DNA from 3 places in the Streptosporangium sp. NPDC050855 genome. Region 1 is predicted to be linked to each of the others. Evidence: riboswitches for the same ligand, from Rfam matches in the RefSeq annotation. Region 1 holds a riboswitch; each other region holds the start of a gene.
What was found. A riboswitch is a leader RNA that binds a small molecule or an ion and turns the genes downstream of it on or off. The one in region 1 is predicted to bind cyclic di-AMP.
Positions count from the first base shown of each region.

Region 2: another riboswitch for cyclic di-AMP. It lies ahead of ACIBCT_RS27635 (C40 family peptidase); the one in region 1 lies ahead of ACIBCT_RS18365 (NlpC/P60 family protein).
Region 3: another riboswitch for cyclic di-AMP. It lies ahead of ACIBCT_RS17025 (CHAP domain-containing protein); the one in region 1 lies ahead of ACIBCT_RS18365 (NlpC/P60 family protein).

Region 1 is NZ_JBITFY010000008.1:260,469-266,087, reverse strand. Features, by position in the region: gene lysX (bifunctional lysylphosphatidylglycerol synthetase/lysine--tRNA ligase LysX) at 28-1,536, shown strand; gene ACIBCT_RS18370 (LuxR C-terminal-related transcriptional regulator) at 2,520-2,720, shown strand; gene ACIBCT_RS18365 (NlpC/P60 family protein) at 2,821-3,870, opposite strand; cyclic di-AMP (ydaO/yuaA leader) riboswitch at 3,876-4,024, opposite strand; gene ACIBCT_RS18360 (amino-acid N-acetyltransferase) at 4,361-5,023, shown strand; gene ACIBCT_RS18355 (RDD family protein) at 5,240-5,619, shown strand, end outside.
Region 2 is NZ_JBITFY010000015.1:87,311-92,929, reverse strand. Features, by position in the region: gene ACIBCT_RS27650 (hypothetical protein) at 1-582, shown strand, start outside; gene ACIBCT_RS27645 (NlpC/P60 family protein) at 738-1,715, shown strand; gene ACIBCT_RS27640 (DUF1905 domain-containing protein) at 2,062-2,352, shown strand; cyclic di-AMP (ydaO/yuaA leader) riboswitch at 2,720-2,879, shown strand; gene ACIBCT_RS27635 (C40 family peptidase) at 3,013-3,555, shown strand; gene ACIBCT_RS27630 (hypothetical protein) at 3,635-4,579, shown strand; gene ACIBCT_RS27625 (M48 family metallopeptidase) at 4,576-5,619, shown strand, end outside.
Region 3 is NZ_JBITFY010000007.1:311,933-317,551, reverse strand. Features, by position in the region: gene ACIBCT_RS17035 (sugar ABC transporter permease) at 1-754, opposite strand, end outside; gene ACIBCT_RS17030 (ABC transporter substrate-binding protein) at 838-2,190, opposite strand; gene ACIBCT_RS17025 (CHAP domain-containing protein) at 2,998-3,714, opposite strand; cyclic di-AMP (ydaO/yuaA leader) riboswitch at 3,733-3,871, opposite strand; gene ACIBCT_RS17020 (oxidoreductase) at 4,370-5,251, opposite strand; gene ACIBCT_RS17015 (hypothetical protein) at 5,458-5,619, shown strand, end outside.

The DNA of each region.
Region 1 (5,619 bases):
TTCGCCGCATCGGTACCCTTTGGAACTGTGACCGATGACGTGACCAACCCCGCCGAGGACCTGCCCGAGCAGATGCGCGTGCGCCGGGAGAAGTTCGACCGCCTCCGCTCCGAGGGCGTCGACCCCTATCCGGTGAACTTCCCGCGTACCGCGACCAACGCCGAGATCCGCGGCAAATACGCCGATCTCTCCGCTGACACCGCGACGGGCGACAGGGTGGGCGTCACCGGGCGGGTGATGCTGTCCCGGACCGGCGGCAAGCTCTGCTTCGCCACCCTGCGGGACGGCTCCGGCGACCTCCAGGTCATGATCTCCCTGGACCGGGTGGGCGAGGAGTCGCTGGCCGCGTGGAAGCGCGACGTCGACCTCGGCGACCACGTGGGCGTCGAGGGCGAGGTCATCACCTCGCGCAGGGGCGAGCTGTCCATCCTCGCCGACCGCTGGGTGATCACCTCCAAGTGCCTGAGGCCGCTGCCGGAGAAGCACGCGGGCCTGACCGACCCGGAGGCGCGGGTCCGCCAGCGCTACGTCGACCTCATCGTCAACGACGAGGCCAGGAAGCTGGCGCACACCCGCAGCGCCGTGGTGCGGTCGGTCCGCGACTTCTGGCACGAGGAGGGCTACCTGGAGGTCGAGACGCCGATGCTCCAGCCGATCCACGGCGGAGCCACGGCCCGGCCCTTCAAGACCCACATCAACGCCTACGACATGGAGCTCTACCTCCGCATCGCGATCGAGCTCTACCTCAAGCGGCTCGTGGTCGGCGGGATCGAGAAGGTCTTCGAGATCAACCGCAACTTCCGCAACGAGGGCGCGGACTCCACCCACAACCCCGAGTTCACCATGCTCGAGGCGTACGGGACCTATCTCGACTACAACGACATCGCGGACCTGACCCAGCGGATGATCCAGAAGGCGGTGGTGGCCGCGCTGGGTCACTCCGTGGTCGTCCACGACGGTCAGGAGATCGATCTGGGCCTGGCCAAGTGGCCGCGGATCACCCTCTACGGGTCGGTCTCCGAGGCGCTGGGCGAGGAGGTCACGACCGCGACGCCGCTGGAGCGCGTCCGCGCCCTCGCGGACGCGCGGGAGATCCACTGGGACGCCGCGTGGGGTCAGGGCAAGCTCGTCCAGGAGATCTTCGAGGCTCTCGTCGAGCACACGCTCGTCCAGCCCACGTTCGTCATGGACTATCCCCTGGAGACCTCCCCGCTGGCCCGCAACCACCGCGACAACCCGCTCCTCACCGAGAAGTGGGACCTGATCGGGTTCGGCACCGAGCTCGGCACCGGCTACTCGGAGCTGAACGATCCGATCGAGCAGCGCCGTCGTCTCACCGAGCAGTCCCTGCTCGCCGCGGGCGGCGACGTCGAGGCGATGCAGCTTGACGAGGACTTCCTCACCGCCCTGGAATATGGCATGCCGCCCACCGGTGGCATGGGGCTGGGCATCGACCGCCTCATCATGGCCTTCACCGGCAGGAACATCCGCGAGACCATCCTGTTCCCGCTGGTCAAGCCGTCGGGCCGGGCCTGACCGACGCGCGGCCACCGGGTCACGCGAGACGACGTCCCCGCCGGGCGGTGGTACCGGGCCCGACCACGGCCGGGTCCGGTACCACCGCCCGGAGCACGATCATGTCCCCGGCCGGGCGCTGTGCCGCGCCCGGGCGGAAGCGCGCCTTCGGGCCCTCGGACGGCACCCAAGGCACCCACGGCATCCCCGGCGCCACGGCGCCCCGGGCCTCCCGTCGATCATCCGGGCTCCAGGGGTGCGGAACGGGGCGACACGGCCCGGACGGCGACCCACCGGCCGGGCGTCGCGCATCGGCGGCGGCCACGCTCCCGCGGCCGGAGGTGTGCCCGTAAGGCGCGGGGGAGCCGGGAGCGGAAGGGCAGGATCCCGGCCCCCGGAAACGGCGGTGCTCGCGTCCCTTCGTGCCATGCGGACGAGTTTCCGCATGGTGTAGAAACTCCCTTTCCAGCACGCCCGATATTACGGCATGCGGATGGCCGTGCATGAAACTCCGCAAATGCCGCAAAGAGCCGAGGTGGCCCACCATTTCATGGTTTTTACGTCACGCCGTCAAGGCGGCGAGGGACGTGACCACCGCCGCACCGGCGGAACAGGGGCCGATTTCCCGAAAAATACGGGCCTGTACGCGCGTCGCGAACCCGGCGTCCGGAGGGCCGCAGGACCTGCCGATCCGGCAAAATCTTGTTCTGTGAAGATGCCGGTCGCCGCAGCCAGGGGACGGTTACGGGTCCACGCCCGAGGCAGATCATGACTTAACCGCAAAGGCGCTGACATATCATGAGTACTTCACGTATGGCCTGCTATGTCAATAGTGCGGCAACGCCATGAAGGGCGGAACTTGACGACCTTTGAACAAGGCGTTTACCGTTCCTGGCGGGCGGTATTCATTCATGGTGCCTTAGGCCCGGTTTCCAGAGTGGGGGGAGTGACTCTTGATGGCATATCCGGAAGTGGATTCGCGCCATGGCGACAGCCCCCTGGGCATGGGCGATATCGGTCTCAGCGCCGACGACCTCGTGCTGCTGGCTGAGCTCGCCAAGGGCGTCACCGTCGACAGGGTGGGCCGCAGGCTCGACATCAGCGGCCGGACCGTCAGGCGCAGGCTCAGGGGCATCTGCGACCGCATCGGCGTCGCCACGGCGATCGAGGCCGTGGCCTGGGCGGCCCGCCGCCGCCTGATCTAGCCGGCCGCCGCCCGGATTCAGCCGCCCGCTCCGTCCGTCCTCGGCCGAGGCTCGATCCCGCGCCGGGTGGGCGCGGGACGCGTCGAACGGGTGGTGGCGGTCAGCCGGCGATGCGCACGCCTCCCACGAAGGGCCGGTTGTCGATCGTGGTGATGTGGATGACGTCACCGGTCCGGGGGGCGTGGACCATCAGGCCCGCGCCGATGTAGATCCCGACGTGGTGCAGGTCGCTGTAGAAGAAGACGAGATCGCCCGGGCGCAGCTCGCTCCGGGAGACGCGCGTGCCCGCGGTCCACTGGTCCCCGGTGTAGTGCGGCAGGCTGATCCCGACCTTCTGGTAGGCCCACATGACCAGCCCGGAGCAGTCGAAGGAGTCGGGCCCCTCGGCGCCCCAGACGTACGGCTTGAGCTGCTGGGTCAGCGCCCAGCGGGCGGCCTCGGCCCCCTTGCCGCTGCCCACGATGGGCGCGTCGACCTTCACCCGGGCGCCACGGTTGCCGATGGCCTGGGCGCGTACCTCCTTGAACAGGTCGCTCTCCACCCGCGCGACCAGCCGCTCGATCTTGGCGCGCTTGGCGCCGATCTCCGTCAGCAGCTTCTTGACCTCGGAGGTCCTGGCCTTGGCACCGGCCTGCGCCCGCTCCGCGGCCTCGATCGCCCGGCCCACCTGGGCGACCTCCTCGCTCTGCTGCTGCTGCAGGGCGTAGCTGGTGGTGGCCTGGTCGAGGAAGTTGTCGGGGTCGGACGTCTGGGTGAGGGTGAGCCCGGCGTTCAGGCCGCCCGACATGTAGCTGCTCTGTGCCAGCAGGGCGGCCTTGGTCCGCCGCGCCGCCAGCTCGGACTCGCTGGTGGCCAGGGTCTTCTTGGCGCTCTCCGCGGCACGCTGCGCCTGCTTGAGCTTGACCCGCTCGCCGTTGTACTGCTCGGCGAGCGTCTCGATCTCGTTGTGCAGCTTCTCGGCCTGCGCGGCCAGTTGCTTGAGGCTGGGCTCGGGGTCGGCGGAGGCCGCGACCAGCGGGGTGCCCAGGGTGAGGGTGGCGAACGCCAGGCCGATCACCACCATGCGGTGGCGGAGCCCTCGCGGCGCGCGTCGTGGACGGTGGGCGTCGCCACCCGCCTGGTCTCCTCCGCGGTCGCGCGTGCGCTTCACCAATGGACTCCTCTCCTCGGCCGCCTACCGGGTTAGCTGACGGGTTCGGGCCGGAGGGCAGCCCTACCGGGTGCGCCGGTGGCACTCGGATTCACCCCGGGGGACTCGGGTGGGTCCCCGGTTCTCCCTGCGGGAGATTCGGCGGGTCAGGCTTTTCACATCTCTGACATCGAGGACGGAGATTAGTCCACCCTTGGTTCCTGCTCAACCAGAACTTCGAATTCAGTAGAGGTTTCGCAACTGAAATGTCACGGACGGATCACATCTCAAAATGATCACTGAGGCCTTTACGGGCCCTTTGCCCAGGGGTTCATCGGGCCCGAGGGGGTCCGCCCAGCTCCGGGACCGTACCGAAGATGAAATGCGACACACTTCGACTCCCGATGCCCAGCGTGGTAATGGGACTACCAAGGGTCACGAGAGGGGGGGTGGTGCGCGAGTTAGGGGTGAGCCGTAATGGGGGGACGGCGAGGACGTACGCTGATCGGTCATGGAGCAGGTTGCGGAACAGTCTCCGGCGCCGGTCGTGCGCGCCCCCGCCGAGGCAGGAAGCGGTGGTGAATCCCGGACCGGCACGGAGCGGGAGGGGCCGCCGGGGGCGGCCGGCGTCACCGTCCGGCGTGCCCGCACCCCGGACGTCCGCGCCATCCGGCGCCTGGTCGACACCTACGGCGGCGCGGGACCGCGCCTGCTGGAGAAGGCCACCGTCACCCTGTACGAGGACGTCCAGGAGTTCTGGGTCGCCACCGACGAGCACGGGGAGGTGGTCGGCTGCGGGGCGCTGCACGTCCTGTGGGAGGACCTGGCCGAGATCCGCACCGTCGCCGTCGACCCCGCCCGCCGGGGGGCGGGGATCGGTCACCGCATCGTCTCCGCGCTGCTGCGCACCGCCGTCGAACTCGGCCTGCGCCGCGTCTTCTGCCTGACCTTCGAGGTGGACTTCTTCGCCCGGCACGGGTTCCTGGAGATCCAGGGCACCCCCGTCGCCCCGGAGGTGTACGCCGAACTTCTCGCCTCCTACGACGAGGGCGTCGCGGAGTTCCTGGATCTGGAGCACGTCAAGCCCAACACCCTGGGCAATACGCGGATGCTGCTGCATCTGACACGTGAGCCCGACGTGAGTGACTTTAGAGCTGACACAACGGAAAGGTGACTGTTGTTGCCTATGTCGATACCTTGTGCTGCAGCAAGCATGTGAGTCTGACATCTGCCACATGCGCAGTCTAAGTGAGGTGACGCGGTGAGCACCGGACAGCCGCCGTATCCACAGGATGATCCCGACCGCGATCGCACACCGTCGGGGCAGCCTGAATACGGACAGCACAACGCGGGTCGAGCCGCTGGTGAACTCGACCCCGACATAACGGTCGTGGGATATCGGTCGGAGGCCTCACAGCCGAACATCGGTCCTGGACAGGCCCAGGGCTACGGCCAGCAGGGCTACGGGCAGCAGCCCGGTTACGGCCAGCAGGGCTACGGCCAGCAGCAGGGGTACGGCCAGCAGGGCTCGACCGGCGGGTACGGGCAGCAGCCCGGCTACGGCCAGTCCTCCCACGAGCAGCCGGGCTACGGCCAGCAGGGCGGCACCGGCGGCACGGGCGGCTACGGCCAGCCCGGCTACGGCCAGCAGGGCGGCACCGGCGGGTACGGGCAGCAGCCGGACTACGGCCAGCAGCCCGGCTACGGCCAGCAGGGCGGCACGGGTGGCACGGGCGGCTACGGCCAGCCGGGTTACGGCCAGCAGGGCGC
Region 2 (5,619 bases), on a different contig from region 1:
ACCGGCGGCACCGCGTCCACCGGGACGGCCACGATCCCCAAGGGCTTCCTGCTGTACGAGAAGGAGGCCGCCAAGAAGGACGACGACCCCGAGACGACCTGGAAGGTCAGCGGCTCGGTGAAGACCCCGCTGGCGGTGAACCCCTGCGACCGGAGCACGCCGGCCCGGACCGGCCGCCTGGCCGCGCGGACGGTGACCTACACCGCGGTGCCGGACTTCATGAAGGTCGAGCAGGTCGTGCTGTACCGCTCACCGGCCGACGCGGCCAGGGCGGTCTCCCAGGTCCGCGCGGCCCTGGTCGCGTGCCGGTCCGACACCCGGTCCGGCTCCACCTACCGCTACGCCCACGCGCGGCAGGCCGGGATCGGCGACGAGGCGCTGAGGGTCTCCGGCCAGGTGTACTACCGCGGCAAGGCCGGGGTGGGCGGCGACCGGAGCGTGCTGGTCAGGAAGGGCAGCGCGGTCCTGATCTACCAGTGGGCCGGGGAGTACTCCAGGCCCGTCGCGAGCGACTGGGCCGTCCAGCTGCGCGACGCCAGGAGGATGACCGCCAAGGTCTGCTCCGTCGCCATCTGCCGGTAGCGGCGGGCCGCCGTCCGGCGGACATGACCTGCGGCGGAAGGAACGGCCACCTGTTTGGGGCAAACCCGACGAAAAGGTGAGCCAATCATTACTTCTTCTGTACTATTCGCCGCAGGTCTGTGTATCTGGGAGGCGTTGACGTGGCCGTGGCGGGCATGCCGGTTGGACTGAGTCGGATACCGGTGGCGGCCGGTCTCGCCCTCGCACTGCTGATGGTGCCGGTGAGCGGAGCGGTCGCGGAGCCCAAGCCCACCCTCGCCCAGGCCAGGAAGAAGCTGGCCAAGCTGAACGAGCAGGCCGACCAGGTCGTGGAGAAGTACAACCAGGCCGCCGAGAAGTGGAAGCGGGCCAGGAAGAAGTACCGGACGCTCAACGGCGACCTGGCCCGCCAGAGCGAGCGGGTCGCCGGGTTGCGCGAGGAGCTCGTCTCGATGGCCGTCAGCAGCTACCAGTCCGGTGCGATCACCGGCTGGGAGAGCATGGTCGTCCAGCCCGACCCCGCCGCGCTGCTCAGCGGCCTGGCCGCCGCCGACCAGATGGCCGCCTCCCGGGCCCGCTCCCTCAGCGCCTTCGACCAGGCCACCAAGGAGCTGCGGACCAACCGGGACAAGGCCAAGGAGGTGCTGGCCGAGGCCGACGAGACCCGCGACGAGCTCGCCGAGGAGAAGGCCAAGGCCGACAGGATGGTCAAGGTCCAGACCAAGCTCCTGCGCGAGCTCGGCGCCTTCCGCCAGGGCGACCCCGACAGCGCCGGGATCCAGTACACCGGCGCCGCCTCGGGCAACGCCCGTGCCGCCCTGCAGTTCGCCTTCGCCCAGGTGGGCAAGCCCTACCAGTACGGCGGCACCGGCCCCGGCGGCTGGGACTGCTCGGGCCTGGTGCAGGCCTCCTGGCGCACCGGCGGGGTCAGCATCCCCCGGACGACCTGGCAGCAGTGGAGCTGGGGCGCGAGCCGCAAGGTCTCGCTGAACGACCTGCAGCCGGGGGACCTCATCTTCAGCGAGGGCCTGGGGCACGTCAGCATGTACGCGGGCGACGGCAAGATCGTGCACGCCCCGCAGACCGGCGACGTGGTCAAGGTCGTCCCGCTGTCGGCCTACGGCCGCCGCCTCGTCGGGGCCGTCCGCCCCTGAGGGCCCGTCGCTTCTGGGGGCCCGCCCCTGAGGGCCCGTCGCTTTTGAGGGCCCGTCCGTCCCTCAGGGCGGTTCGTGTGCCCCTGAGGGCCCCGTCGTGCTCCTGAGGGCCTGTCCGCTCCTGAGGGCCCGTGTGCCCGGGGCCGCCCTCTCCCGAGGGGGCTCCGGTCCGTCTGGGCCGCTCGCCCCCCGGACGGGCCGCCCACCGGCGCCCGTGGGGGTCCGTGAAGACGTCTCGCGCGCGGGCGACGATTCCGCGCCCTCGCGGGAGTCCTCTCTCCGGACGGACCATCGGCCTCCTCCGGCCCCCGGAGGCGTGCCGCGACACAGGACCAGGGAGACGACGATGCCCACCCCCGCGACCCCGCAGCCGCTCGGCCACACCTTCACCGCCCCCATCGAGAAGGACGGCGCCTTCGCCACCTTCGTGACCGTGCCGGGCTCGGCCGAGCTCCTCGGCACGAGGCGGGCCGTGAAGGTCACCGGGACGGTCGACGGTCACCCGTTCGCCGCCACGCTGATGCCCTCGGGCGCCGGCCCGCACTGGCTGCCGCTGCGGGCGGAGCTGTGCAGGCTGATCGGCAAGCACGAGGCCGGGGCCGAGGTGACGTTCCACCTCGAGCGGCGGCTGAGCTGAACCGTCGCCCGCGGGCCCGGGAACGCCGCTCGCGGCGACCCGGGCCACGGCGTCCCCCGCGCTCACCGCGAGGGCCGGAACGATGTGACGAAGATAACAAAACTCGCGATTCACAGGGCTTGGAGGGCGATGTGACGAGAGTCATATCTCGATCGCATAAATAGGCATCACGCAGCGGTAACGGGAGGATCAAGAAGCCCTCTCGATCCTCCGTTTCTGGGAACCCTTTGCCGAAACGTGGCGATCGGAGTAACTTCTGGCTGCGCGACGTGCAAGCCATGCCGCCGCGGTGAACGACGGTCTCCGGGCCGTCTTCGTCCATAGAAATCCAGCCGGCCGCCGCGCCCCCGCAAGGGGCGGACGTCATCGTGGCGGCCCGCCGAATCCGTGCAGCCAGGAGGCATGGAACCGGGGACCCAAAAGGCCCGACACACCGTGGCCAGGGGTGAATCGGCACATTTGTGCCGTAGGGCATCTTCCAAGCCCGAATCCGTCAGCTAACCCGGTAGGCATCAGTGGAAGCACCAAGGAGAAATCCTGTCTACCACCCCGTACAACCCCCGTTTGTCACGCTTTTTCCGCCTTTCTCTAGGCGGCGTCGCCCTCACGTTGACCGCCTCAGCCGGAGCGGTCACCCTGGGACCCACGGCGGCGCAGGCGATGACGGACAATCCCCCTGAGATCCTGGTCAGCAGCGCGACCGGCGTCTCCGAGCAGACCGAGAGCACGGAGACCGGGCGGGCCACGACGAAGGGCACGGTCAAGGCCAGGACCAAGGCCAGGACCGCCACGAAGTCCAAGGCCAAGGCCAAGACCACGATGAGCAGGGCGGCACTGCAGAAGGTTCGGGCCGGCAAGGCCGTCGCGGCGGCCAAGAAGCAGATCGGCGATCCGTACCGGTGGGGAGCCTCCGGTCCCGGAGCCTTCGACTGCTCGGGGCTCGTCCGCTACGCCTGGCGCACGGCCGGCGTGTCCCTTCCCAGGATCACGCACAGCCAGTACAGGTCGCTCAAGAAGAAGGTCCCTTGGAGCAAGCTGCTCCCCGGTGACCTGCTGTTCTTCAGCGGAAAGGGCCACGTCGGCATGTACGTCGGCAAGGGCAGGATGGTCCACTCGCCGAGCAGCGGCAAGTCCGTCCGGATCGTGAAGCTGAAGGGGCACTACCGGTCCTCCTTCGCGGGAGCGGCCCGGCCCGGAGCCTGAACCCGAACGGTGACAGCGGTCCCGTCCCCGCACCGCGGGGACGGGACCGCTGCCGTCCGGTCGGCTACCATCGGCTCACATGTCCGTCCCGAACGGGTCCCACCCGGGCGGATCCGTCCCGCGAGGCCGCCGCGCCGTGCTCGCCGGGATGCTGGCGCTGCTGAGCGCCGGCCCGCTCACCGGGGCCGGACCCCTCCCGGCCGGCCGGCACGGCCTCCCCGGCGTCCCGGACTCCCTCGGCACCCTCGCCGGCCGCCGCACTCCCGCCGTCCCCGGACCTCCCGGGGTCTCCGGTGTTCCCGGCGTCCCCGATGTTCCCGATGTTCCCGATGTCCCCGCCGGCCTCTGGCCGGACGGCGCGACCGTCGTGCGGGGCCGGCACTCCGTGGTGGTCGGCCACCGCGTGCCGCACGCCGCCCTGCGGGACCTGGCGGCCACGGCCGACCGGGCCCGGCGCACCGTCGCGGAGATCTGGGGACCGGTCCGGGCCCTGGTCCTCCACCCCGCCACCGACGCCGAGGCCGCCGCCCTCGCCGGGGCGGGAAGCACCCGCGGCCTGGCCGCCCTGGCCACCGCGGACCGGGTGATCGTCCTGCCGTCCGGCTACGCCCGGCTCACCGCGACCGGCAGGGACGTGGTGATCACGCACGAGCTCACCCACGTGGCCACCGGCGCCACCCGCGGCGGCCGGGTGCCGATGTGGCTCTCGGAGGGTTTCGCGGACTACGCCGGGTACCGCGACGCCGGGATCGCCGTGCGGACGGTCGCCGCCGAGCTGGCCGCGGAGGTGCGCGCCGGGACCCTGCCCGCCCGCCTCCCCGGACCGGCCGATTTCGCCCCGGGCGCCCCGAGGCTCGCGCAGGCCTACGAGGAGGCGTGGCTTGCCTGCCGCCTCGTCGCGGAGCGCTTCGGGGAGAAGGCGTTGGTGAGGCTCTACGGTAGCGATGTCGGGAGCACGCTCGGCCTGTCGGCGGCCGAGTTCACCCGGGCCTGGCGCGAGTACCTCCGGAGGGAACTGCGATGACGCTGAGCACGACGGACGCGCCCTCGGGCACGCGGTCGGCGGGGTGGGCGCTGGCCGCCCTGGGCGCGCTCACCCTGGCGGTCGTGGCGTTCACCACGCCCTGGCGGGCCCTGCCCGCGGCGGCGCCCGAGGTCGCCCCCTCCCCGGAGCGGGACTTCACCGCCGAGCAGATCGCCCGCTCCCAGGCGTTCGACGCGCTGGTCAGCGTTCCCGCGTACCTGTCGCTGGGCCTGACGCTGGTCGTGGCCGGGGTGCTGGTGGCCACGCCGCTGGGCGCCCGGCTGGCCGACCGGCTGCGGGGCCCCTGGTGGCTGCGCGTGCTGCTCGGCGTGCTGGTGATCTCGGCCGCGGTGGCGGCCCTGCGCTGGCCGCTGGGGATGTGGTCGGAGACCTACCTGCGCGAGTACGGGCTGTCCACCCAGCAGTGGCCCGCGTGGTCGGCCGACCGGGTCAAGAGCGCGGGCGTCGGCACGGCACTGACCGCGATCATGGTCCTGGCGGTGGTCGCGCTGGCGCGGCGCTACCGGCGCTGGTGGATCCCGGCCTCGGCCGGGGTGTTCGCGCTGACGCTGGGCGCGTCCTTCGCCTACCCGGTGCTCATCGAGCCGATCTTCAACGACTTCAGGCCGATGGAGGCCGGGAAGCTGCGCGACGACCTGCTCGCCATGGCCGCCAGGGACGGCGTGCCCGTGGAGGACGTGCTCGTCGCCGACGCCTCGCGGCGGACCACCGCGCTCAACGCCTACGTCTCCGGCTTCGGCGCCACCCGCAGGATCGTCGTCTACGACACGCTGCTGCGGGCCCCCGCCGACGAGGTCGAGCTGGTGGTCGCGCACGAGCTGGGCCACGCCGAGGCGGGCGACGTGCTCTGGGGAACGCTCGTCGGCGGCCTGGGCGCGGCCTGCGGGGCGTGCCTGCTGTACGCGGTCGCCTCGGCGCCGGGCCTGCGGCGGCGGGCCGGGGTGCCCGCCCTCGGCGACCCGCGGGCCACGGGCCTGATCATGGGGCTGGTGAGCCTGGCCACGGTCCTGTCGGGACCG
Region 3 (5,619 bases), on a different contig from region 1:
CGCCGATGGTGGAGATGAACACCACGAAGATGATCGTGGGGCGCAGCATCGGGAAGGTGATCTGCCAGAACTGCCGCCTGGCCGAGGCTCCGTCGATGGAGGCGGCCTCGTAGAGGTCCTTGGGGATCGTCTGCATGGCGGCCAGCAGGATGATCGCGTTGTAGCCGGTCCAGCGCCAGTCGATCATCGTGGAGATCGCGATCCACGAGGACCACTTCTGGTTCTGCCAGTTGATCGCCTCGACGTCGAAGAGGCTCAGGAACCAGTTGATCATGCCGTAGTCGCGCCCGTAGAGCTGGGTGAAGACGACGGCGACGGCGACGACGGAGGTGATCAGCGGCAGCAGCACGCCGAGGCGGAAGAAGAGCCGGCCCCGGATGCGCTTGTTGAGCGCGTTGGCCAGCAGCAGGGCCAGGACGAGCTGCGGGACCGTCGACATCACGAACATGCCGAGGGTGTTGATCACCGCGTTCCAGAACGCGGCGTCGGTGATCAGCTCGATGTAGTTCTCGACACCGACGAAGGTCTTGTCACCGGCCAGCTCCCACTCGTGCAACGAGACCCAGAGGGTGTAGACGAGGGGGAAGATGCCGAAGACGGCGAAGAGCAGGAAGTAGGGGGAGACGAGGAAGTACGGGGTCGCCCGGAGGTCGAACCGGGCCCACCCGCTGCCGCGCCGCGGCCCGCGGTGCCCCGTCGGCCGCTCGGGGCCGGGCCGGGGCGGGGCGGCCGGGGAGTCGACGTGCAGTGTCATCGGTCAAAGCCTTTCAGCGGGGGCAGACGACCGGCCCGGCGGCGGGGTCACCGCCGCCGGGCCGATGCGGGTCGGGAGGGGGATCAGCCCGCTGCCTTGACGCCGGCCTCGAGGAACTTGGTCCAGGCCTGGTCGTAGGGGACCGAACCCTGGTCCATGCCCTCCAGGACCTTCTCCACCGAGGTCTTGACCTGGGCGTGCTTCTCACCCAGGAAGACCGGCAGCAGGTCCTTGACCGACTCGCCGAAGATCTTGCCGGTCGGCGCGTCGTTGAAGAACTCGTTCTTCAGGTCCGCGACCGCGGGGTCCTGCTGAGCCGGGATGGAGCTCGGGAAGGCCGCGGCCTCCTGGAAGGCCATGACGTGGCCCTCCTTGCCGGTGAGGTAGTTCAGGACCTCGGCGGCCTCCTTGGGGTGCTTGCTCTGCTTGGGCACGGCCAGGTAGGAGCCGCCCCAGTTGCCGGCACCGCCGGGCACCGCCGCGACGTCCCACTTGCCCTTGTTGCCCTCACCGGCCGCACCGGAGACCACACCGAGCATCCAGGCCGGGCAGCCCATGGTCGCGAAGCCGCCCTTCTTGATGGCGGCGTTCCACGGCGGGGTGAAGGACGCGAGCTTGGCGGTCAGGCCCGCCTCGCTGAAGCTCTTCACCGTGTCGAAGGACGTCTTGATCGCGGGGTTGGTCTCGATGACGAGCTGGTTCTGCTTGTCGAAGTAGGCGACGTTGCCGTTCTTCGGCGCCTCCTGCGACAGGATCACGTTGTAGAGCGTGTTCGGGCCGTCGAGGAACTTGGGGTCGCTCTTGCCGGGGTTGGCGGCCTGGAACTTCTTGCCGACCTCCATGAAGGCGGCCCAGTCCGGCCAGAGCTTGCCGACCTCTTCGCGGTTGGTGGGCAGGCCCGCCTTCTCGAACAGGTCCTTGCGGTAGCACATGGTCATGCCGCCGATGTCGGTGCCGAGGGCGAAGAGCTTGTTGTCGGCGTTGATGCCGTTGTCCCACTTCGCCGCGGGGAAGTCGGCCTTGCGGCTGTCCAGCCCGTACTGGGCCAGGTCCGTGAAGAACTGGGGACGGGCCTTCATGAGGCCCATCGCGCCCTCGTCGAGGGCGATGATGTCGGCGGCGCCGCTGCCGGCCTGCAGACGCTGGAGCAGCTGCGGCAGGTAGACGTCCTCGAACCGGTCGGTCAGGTTCTGGTACTTGACCTGGATGTTCGGGTGAGCGGCGTTCCAGGTCTCCACGGCCTTGTCATAGCCGAAGTTCTCGCCACCTCCGAAGGTGTGCACGGTGATCGTCACCGGCTCGGCCGCGGCGGCGGAGGAAGAACCGCCGGCCGCGGGCTTGGCGGGCTCGCTGGAACCGCACGACGTGATGGCCAGGGCGGTGGCCGCCATGACCGCTACGGCGGCCAGCTTGCCCTGCCGCTTGTTGTTCAACATTCCGGACCCCTCTCAGGTGGTCGCCCGAATCATTGGGAGGTGACATCGCGTACCGGTCCCCGACAAACGCGGCCTCACGATGCGGTCTTTCCTCAATGTGCTTTGGGAGCGCTCCCACGAAGAGTGGACGATGGGCAACCAGGACGTCAATAGACCGAAACTCAACCGTTACATGGAAGGCGTTTTGAGGGTCCTGGGGCGCCTAAATGGTGATATACATCCCATATGGGGTTTTGGGAGCGCTCCCATCACACGGGCATACAGTCAGGGCATTTCGCGCTCCTACCACGAACCGGCACCGGACGGGACCACCGCGCGGCGGACCCCGCGCGTGACCGTGCGCGACGTCCGGTCGTGTACGCGGCCTCGTGACGGCATACGCCGCCTCGTGACGGCACGCTGCGGCACACGACGGCCCGTGGCGGGGCCGGGCGGTGATCGTGCCCGGCGCGCGGCCGCACCCGCGCGCGGGACGGCATCCGCGCGGGAGACACGGAGGACGCGGGGACGCCGGAGACGCAGAGACGCCGGAGATGCAGGGACGCCGGAGATGCAGGGACGCCGGAGACGCCGGCCCGTACGCGATCGGAGCCCTCGTGCGGGACGGGCGGGCGCCGGAGGCATGACGAGGCCCGTCTCCCGGCCTGGCCGGGACGACGGGCGGATGGACGGGGGGTGTGAAGGGGAAGGGGGGAGGGGGCGCGAGGGGTCTGACACGTACCCTGACAGGGTCCTGGTGCGGACCCCGTCGCGTGAGTCCGTGAGCCGCGTGAGTCGCGGTGCCGGCCGGTGCCGGCCGGGGCCGGATCAGCCGGCGTAGACCGGGTAGCCGAAGCCGGCGACCTCGGACATGGGCCGGACGAGCTGCTCGACGTTACCGTTGCCGGTGTTGCCCTCGATCGTGGTGATCGTGCCGTCGCCGTTGTCGTGCTTCACGAAGCCGACGTGGTCGATGCCGTCGATGCTCTTGCCGCCCTCCCAGTCGAAGTAGACGACGGCGCCGGGGGTGGGGGTGGTGCCCCAGTGGCCGTTCTGCGCGAACCACTTGGCGTGGGTGACGGTGTAGGCGTCCCAGCCCATCGTGGGCCGGATGCCCGCCATCTCGCCGACCCAGGACACGAACATCGCGCACCAGGGGGCGTTGGCGTAGCCGTAGATGTTGCCTCCGTCGCGGGCGGCGGTCTCCTGGGCGCGGGGGGAGGACATGTACCACTGGTGGAACTTGGTCCCGCCGCCCATGGAGTTCTCGCGGACGCCGATCTGCTGGGCGGCCAGGTTCAGCACCTGCGCGGCCGTGACCTTGGGAAGCCGCTGGGCCACGACCTCCAGGGGGGTCCTGGCGGACCCGGAGTCCGAGGAGACCTCGGCGGTCTTGGTGTCGGCGGGCGGGGTGTTCAGCGCGCCGTGGCCGTCGGCCTGGGCGGCGGGGCCCATGACTCCCGCGGTCAGTGCGATGGAGGCGCCGAGGGCGATTCGTGCCAGGCGGGGGATGATGGGGGTGGGGGTGGAGCGGTGCTCGGTCATATGGGGGTTCGACTCCTTGCGTCGCTTCCATTCCGCCTACCGGGTTAGCTGACGGGTTCGGGCTGGGAAGTGCCCTACGACGCACGTATGCGTTGATTCACCCCAGGAACGTGGTTCCCCGGTTCCGCAGACCTCGCGGATTCGGCGGCCGTGCTCACCGGGGGCGGAGGGGGTCCGCCCAGGTGAGACGCGGTCGGGCAATGTGACGGCAATGCTCAGACCTTGGTAGACCCAGACATTTGCCATGAACGGGATGAACCTACGTCATCCGGTCAGACGATTACAAGCAGGACACATTGCCTTCTCATGGTGATAGCGCCTGGTCAGAGGGGTAGAGGATGCCGTTCCGCGCCCCCGGGAGGGGAGTGGATCACCCTCCCCGCGGGTCGTCCCATGCCCTCGCCGTCGCCCGGACCTCTTCGGGGCGGTGACCGGAAAGCCCGGTGTCCCCGGCGATCCGGAGATCGGGCCCGCGTCCGCCCGCCGTCCGGCCCGGTGGTCACGGGTCGGGAAGGACCGGTCCCCGGGCGGCTCTTTACCTACCGCCTTTGTCGAACTGGCCTTCGATGGTAAAAACTGCGGGGGCGGCGGACGATCTTTCCTAAAGTCTTCTCAAAACCTCCTCAATGCCCTGTTCAAGCGGGGAGGCGACCCCTCACGGCAGCCGCCGGGTCTCCCCGAACCGCACGCCGGTCATCTCCTCCGACACCTCCCACAGCCGCGCCGCCACCTCCGGGTCGGTCGCCCGGGCCGAGGGGCGCAGCACCTTCGGCCCCGGGCCGATGTACTGCCCGCCCGTGACCTCGGGGGAGGTGGCGGCGTACAGGGACGGCAGGGCGCCCTTGGCGGCCGGTTGCAGCACCAGGCGCATCAGGGCGTTGAGGGGGCGGGTCAGCACGCCCGTCTTCAGGATCCCGGTCGCGGTGGTGCCCGGGTGGGTCGCCAGGCTGAGCAGGGTCGCCCCCGAGGCGTCGGCGCGGCGCTGCAGCTCCAGGGTGAACAGCAGGTTGGCCAGCTTGGAACGGCCGTAGGAGGAGAACCTGCCGTACCGGCGTTCGAGGCCCAGGTCGTCGAAGTCGATCGTCCCGACGGAGTGCGCGTCGCTGGAGACCGTGACCACCCGGGCCGCCGGGGCGGCCAGCAGGCGCGGCATCAGCAGGCCGGTCAGCGCGAAGTGCCCCAGGTGGTTGACGCCGAACTGGGTCTCGAAGCCGTCGGCGGTCGTCCCCCGGGGCATCAGCCCCACCCCGGCGTTGTTGATCAGCAGGTCCAGCGGCTCGCGGACGGTCTCGGCGAAGGCGCGCACCGACCGCAGGTCGGCCAGGTCGAGCGCCCCCGCCTCCACCCGGGCCCCCGGCACCTCGGCCCTGACGGCCTCCAGCGCGGCCCTGCCCCGCCCGGGGTCACGGGCGGCCAGCACGACCCGGGCGCCGTGCCTGGCCAGCTCCAGCGCCGTCGGCAGGCCAATGCCCCCGCTGGCCCCGGTGACGACGGCCGTGCGGCCGGTCAGGTCGGGAACGTCCTCGGCCGTCCACATGGCTCGCCCCTCTCCGCTCCCGCACGGCCCTGCGGCCCGCGCGGCCGACCCGCCGGTGCCCGGCGTGGATCTTCAGGTACGGGCAGTGTACGGAACGGCCAGGCGCCCCGCGCGAAGCCACGCAAGATCACAAGTTGGCGCGCGTGGTCCGCTGTTCACCCGCAGTTCCCGGACCGGTAAGGCCACCGGGTTACGGTGTGGCGGTCGTGAACGGGTCATCGCCCGGCGTGGAGGACGGCCGAGACCACGCGCGGGAGCAGGGTTCGGCCGTCGCCTGGGTGGAGTCTCCGCTGCAGATGCTCTGCGCCGTGGAGGCCCATCACGCGGGGCTGCTCGGCCCCCGCGGCCACCTCGTGCCCAGGGCGGGC